One region of the Marinomonas sp. ATLA20 genome, then DNA from elsewhere that is predicted to be linked to it. Evidence: predicted binding sites of a transcription regulator. Region 1 holds the regulator's gene; the other holds the start of a gene.

Region 1 (3,172 bases):
CTGCGAATTTGTAGCTTGGCATCGTGATGTAATAGCACATGCTTTACGATGGCTAGGCCAAGACCTGTACCGCCGGTTTTAGAGCCTCGCCCTTTGTCGACTCGGAAGAAACGTTCTGTGAGTCGAGGAATGTATCTTGGCTCTATGCCAATGCCAGAGTCTTTTATAGAGAACACACCATTAAACTCACTGGACTCCCATTTGATCTCAATCTCGCCGCCATCTGGTGAGTATTTGATGGCGTTAAAAATCAGATTGGAAAAAGCACTATAGAGCTCTTTGTAAGAGCCGTACAAGCGAGCTTCTTCGGGAATTTGCAAATTAATAGAGTGTTTGTCCGTCAACACTGGCGTAGTTGCATTGGTAATGGTTTGTACTAAGTCTGAAACTTTATGCCATTGGTTCTCTTCGCGTTTGTCATTACTCTCCAAGCGAGAAAGCAGTAACAGATCTTCGATGAGTTGTTCCATCCGCTCAGATTGCTCAGACATATTAACAATGCCTTTTTGCATGCTTTTTGGCAGACTGTCCTTGAACATGTCGAGGGTTTCTAAGTAGCCCTTAATAACGGTAAGCGGCGTTTTTAATTCATGGGAAGCGTTGGCAACAAAGTCTTTGCGCATCTGTTCTAGCAAGTGTAAGCGCGTCACATCACGAACAAAAATCAGGTGATCATTTTTATCGTACAATGTGGTTTGAATTTCTAAATAGACGCCATCTTTGGCGGGTGACTTGATGACCAAAGGCTCACCAAAGCGTTTTTGACTAAAGTAACGGAAAAACTCTGGGCTACGGACAATATTAGTGATGATTTGGCCGCGATCGACAGGACGCATTAAGCCGAGAAAGTGAGCCGCCGAGTTATTCCACCACTCCAAGTTACCTTGGTTATCCGCCATGATAACGCCTTCTTTTAAGGCGGTGGTGGAGCTTTCAATTCGGGTTAGCGCTTGGCGCATGCGACGTTTGGATTTGCGTTGTTTCTTATGTAATCGATAAACCGCATCGAATACTTCTCCCCAAATTCCGCTGGCTTCTGGTGGTGCAGCACGACCAGAATGGCGAAGCCAATTATGGAATTGGTAGAGCTGATAAAGCTGCCAGTACAAAGACCCTAAAACGTACAGCAGCAAAACACCCAACAACTGACCTATTATTAGGCCTATTACAATACAAGCCGCGAATCCTGCGAGCCAAGTAATAATAGTGTTTCGCCAAACTGTTTTCATACGGACCTTTTTGCTGAGAAGCGGTAGCCTGTTCCTCGTACTGTTTGTATCAAGAAATCATGAGTACTACCAATGGCTTTGCGTAAACGACGTATATGAACATCAACGGTACGTTCTTCAACGTAGACATTTCCTCCCCATACTTGATCCAACAATTGCGCTCTTGAATAGGCACGCTCTTGGTGTGTCATGAGGAATTTTAGTAGACGGTATTCTGTAGGCCCCATGTCTAAGGGGCGAGTACCAATGGTAACCCGCTGACTGATTGGGTCAAGGGTTAGACCTTCGATTTCAATTGGTTCATCTACGCCTTGAGGGGTCGCGCGTCGTAATACGGCTTTGAGTCGAGCAACTAACTCACGAGGTGAAAATGGCTTGGTGATGTAATCGTCAGCGCCGACTTCTAGACCTTGGATTTTGTTGTCTTCTTCACTTTTCGCAGTCAGCATAATGACTGGAATTTCTGCCGTTGTGGGGTCTTTTTTCAATCTGCGAGTCAGCTCAATGCCGCTACCGCCAGGCATCATCCAATCGGCAAGAATCAAATCCGGACGATGGTCCACAATGATTTCATGGGCTTGCTGAATGTTTTCTGCTTCCAAATACTCGTAGCCCGCCATTTCAAGTGCAATGGCGATCATTTCGCGTATGGAAGATTCGTCGTCAATAATTAATACTTTTTTACCGGTCACAGGATTCATCCTCATCTCAGGAACGGTTTCATTAAAGCGATCTAATGTGACAATTCGGTTACATTGTCACAACTTTGCCACATATTACATAAAATAGCTTGCGACCAGACCGATGAAAACACAGTAACCAACGCGGTTATTGTCTAAAAATGAGCGAAAGCAAGCTTGTCGATCACGCTCTTTAGCTTGATTAAATTGCTGATAAAAGAGTCCAATACACACCACGAGTGATACAAAGTATAGCCAATGTAATCCGGCTAGTAGACCAATCCAGGTCAATAAAGACAAGGTTAGACCTTGTAGGCAAACAATGACGAATAAATCATATCTGCCAAATAAGATGGCGGTGGATTTGATGCCTATTTTGAGGTCATCTGGACGGTCTGTCATTGCATAATAGGTATCATAGGCAATGGTCCAAAAGCAATTGGCGACAAACAGCATCCATAGCTCAGGATCGGTTAAATCTCCTCCCTGTGCACTGTAGGCCATGGGAATTGCCCACGAAAAAGCCAAGCCAAGAAACAACTGGGGTAGATGGGTATAGCGTTTCATAAACGGATACAGAGCAGCCAAGCCTAAGCCTACGAACGACAGTAAAATCGTTTGCAGATCGGTAAAAAGTACTAAAACAAAGCTTAAAATCGACAAAGCACAAAACAGAACAAGTGCTTCTTTTTTAGATACTCGGCCCGACGGTAGCGGGCGGTTTTTAGTACGATCAACATGACCATCGACCTTTCGATCCGCGTAGTCATTAATCACGCAACCCGCAGATCGCATGCTGAAAACGCCTAAGATAAAGATAACGATCAAATGCCATTGAGGCATACCATCGGCTGCCAGCCATAGCGCCCATAATGTTGGCCACATCAGTAAGAATGAACCGATAGGGCGGTTGAATCGAGTGAGTTCTGCGTAGTCTTTAAGTTTGTTCATAACAATCCAAACGGCGGTTTTAGTTGGTTGATCTCATCAAAGAAAGCTTCATTGACCAATATTCCAGGGCCAAACTGATGAAACACAGAGCGTCTCGCCCACAAAGCATTAGGTTGGTTTGGAAACATGCGTTTTGGTAACTGAGTGACCTCAATGCAACTTCGAGACAGGGCCTTATGTTGAAACAGATAGCCACCTAATGGCTTGTCTTTTAAATGCTTTACATGTCGCCAATGGCCTTTCAATGACCTCGCCGGAATGATTGAGCGAGCATAAATAACGGCTCTTCCATCGACGTTAAGCAAGACAGTA
Region 2 (3,172 bases), on a different contig from region 1:
AACTCTAACGCGATGGCATTAGAGTGTTGCTCGATTTGACCTTTCAAAGGTTTAGCGAGAATGCGACGACCAAGCTGCAAGGCCTCTGAATTTAATTCAAATCCAGCATTACACAGCACAGACTCACACTCACCTAAGTTCTTTTGAAAGACTTCTCGACTAAAAGGAAACACCTCTACATTACCATAAAGTCCAGGCTCAATATCCTTGCAATGAAGGCGGAAACGATAATTCTGCACCCCCTCTAACCAATCTAACACCGCCTCACTGTTCTCAAAAGGCAGATAGACCAAAACCTGCTCTGGGTCCGCCATGTTCTTTATTTGTTGCGTATGAATCAGTGGCGGCAAAATAGGATGACCAAAGTGGTGCCAGTGTGCGCCTAACTGAGTTGCTGCAGGCGCAAAATTTGACATAATCCATTGGGCTATAAAATTCTTTTTATAACGCGGGATATCGTACTTAAAGGCATACTGATGGCCAAACCCGACGCAAGGAACACCTTGACGTTTAGCCGCCCAAGCAACAATGGGCTCAAAATCCGTGATCACCAAATCATAACCGTGAGTATCAATCGTACGAATATCTCGGTATAGCTTCAAAAAATTAGCGTTCTTGCAGGTCGCGTACAGATCCAACTGACCATTTCGAGCAACAAAGCTCAAGCCTTGAAACGTTCGATAATCACCGAATACGGCCATATCGAAATAATCTTCTGGCGGACGACCTGAAAAAACAAAATCAACATCTATGCCTGCAGCATACATCTCAACCGCCATGGCTCGAGCGCGAGTAATATGACCATTCCCTGTTCCTTGAACACCATACAATATATTCATACTAAAATCCCTATCGCTAATGCAGCACAGGCCGTACCTAACAAGGCGCCAATTACGGTATCTGTCGGAAAATGAACACCAAGAAAAATACGTGACAATCCTACGTTTACCGCCCAGAAATAGAAGATTAAATTCATACTTGGAAACCACTCAGATAAACAAAAGGCCATAAAAAATGCCCCGGATGTATGACCTGATGGAAAAGAAAATTGATCGGCGGGAATAATAAAGCTGTTGAAATTATCGAGCGCATCTGCTGGGCGATGACGCTTGAAACCGCGTTTTAGCAAGAGGTATAAAGCTCTCTCAATTAAAAAACCAAATACCAATATAAGCGTCAGCATCTGCTCTCCAGCGAACCAAAGCAGCAGCGCCAGTATGGCATAAAACGGCCCATCCGCTGAAAATGAAACAGCACGACCAATACGAGTTAATGTGGCGCGATGCTTTCTCGCCATACACCAAGAAAAAGTCTGTACATCTACGGCGTGGATATTCTGAAATATATTCATACTTATCACCTCACTGGTTTTATCATACTTTCAACATAAACCAGTAAAATGTCCGTTCTGTGGCATTAGTATGACAACTTAGTGACATGCCTAAACCATAAAGTCGAGACAAAAAATACCTCGACACAGCGAGGTATTTTTTGCGATCTTAGATTGCCATGATTAATTCATGTGATTCATTTTATGAAATTTCTCGATCATTGCTTCTGGCTTCACTTTTTTGTTACTACCGTTCAATGCGTAAACGACGGTTTCACCCTTTGGGCCAGAACCGATATCGGTATAGCGAAGAGGCACTTCACCAACAGCGCGGGCATCATTCATTTCTTGCAAAGAACCAAACACATAAATACGACCTTCGATACGCATTTCACCGTAGAAAGAGTCTGCCGCTTTTAGCTCGCCGTCATACATGTCAACAGCCGCAATACCCGACATTTTTTTCTTATCCGCATTAGTTAGACCGAAAACAATGGTTTCACCTTTTGGGCCATCACCAATGCGCACTTTACGATAAGATGTTTCACCTACCTGCAAAAAGTCTTCATACACACCACGATCGTCAAAAACATAAATACGACCTTCGTGATGCACTTCGTACAAATCATCATTGTTCAAAGACATTGTTTCAGCGGTAGGCATAGTGTCTTGCTTTTTTACCGTTTCACCGCAAGCAGTCAACAGAGACAATGCAATTAGGCCGGTTGCAACAGGTAAGAATTTCAACTTCATGGTTTAGCTCCTAGGTTAGATTTATAACCACCTTAAAAGCTAAAAATGACACAATCATTACAAAAAGATGACGAAAAGCTTTCAGTGACGATGATATACGCAGCCAATGTTACAACCAATTGGTCAGCATAATACCGATGCCAAGCGACTGAGTCTGATGGTTATAATCTAATAAAGATTGCCCATATCCATTAAAATATTGAATGTAACCGCGTGTTTTCCCCCACAAAGGAAACGTAAAACCTACCTGTACCGCTCCCCTATTATCGGATGATTTAAGATTATTTCTCAGCATTACGTCAATAGTATAATCATCGATAACATGTATGACATTGAGCTCGCCGTAGCCATAATAATTTTCAATGTTGGGATTATCGTCCACCCTTGAGCTTTCAGGAATCCGATACCAAGGTTTAAAGGAAAAAGCGGTATCCTCATATTCAAACAAGAAGTCCACATAAAACCGATTCCAAGAACGAGATAACTCATTTGACTGACCATTAGACTGATGAACAAAACCATAGGAGACATAGTTTGGCTTAATACCTAAAAAACCGTGTTTCGGCTTGGTAACAATAAAGGCTTCAGGTTCATGATTAGTATCGCGAAAAGGTGCTGAAATGCTACTGTTATAGGCCTGCCAGTAAGCTTGCTGAGTGTAGGCAAACCACAAGCTACTATTTTTACCAACAACATCATATGCCACAGGAAATTTAAGGCTAAATTGAAACTTAAACTCGACACTTTGTAGACTTTCCGAATCGCTAGCATCGCCTAAAAAAGCGCGATCGTTAGGGTTCGAGGTGTAAGCTATGGGTAGAAAATAATTGGGTTTATGGGGCGTTAAAACAAACGGATTATTCACCGTCGCCTGTTCTCTATTCTCTCTTTGCTGCAGTAATCCATTATCTTCTTTAGCTCGCTTACTAATAGATTCAGGGACTTCAGGCTCTTCAGGAGAATAAGGGCTATCTACCTGTTCTTCAGTCGTCGTATCGGACGTGCTAAAAAAGCCGCTGTCTGATTTATTATCAAGAGAACTTGCTCCCACTTCAGCCCAAAGCAAACTCGGAAGAAGCATCATTGAGC

Evidence for each region. The regulator PhoB, encoded in region 1, activates phosphate uptake and scavenging genes when phosphate is short. The targets are predictions, from matches to a motif close to TGTCATANNNNTGTCANA.
Region 2: AC2A4J_RS12835 (phosphatase PAP2 family protein) is a predicted target of PhoB. The motif match lies at 1,421-1,438, and genes of this name have one in related genera.

Annotation. Positions count from the first base shown of each region.
Region 1 is NZ_JBXUKU010000001.1:107,743-110,914, reverse strand. Features, by position in the region: gene phoR (phosphate regulon sensor histidine kinase PhoR) at 1-1,229, opposite strand, end outside; gene phoB (phosphate regulon transcriptional regulator PhoB) at 1,226-1,921, opposite strand; gene ubiA (4-hydroxybenzoate octaprenyltransferase) at 2,006-2,860, opposite strand; gene AC2A4J_RS00450 (chorismate--pyruvate lyase family protein) at 2,857-3,172, opposite strand, start outside.
Region 2 is NZ_JBXUKU010000007.1:17,586-20,757, forward strand. Features, by position in the region: gene AC2A4J_RS12830 (MJ1255/VC2487 family glycosyltransferase) at 1-839, opposite strand, end outside; gene AC2A4J_RS12835 (phosphatase PAP2 family protein) at 836-1,351, opposite strand; gene AC2A4J_RS12840 (hypothetical protein) at 1,514-2,083, opposite strand; gene AC2A4J_RS12845 (phospholipase A) at 2,193-3,172, opposite strand, start outside.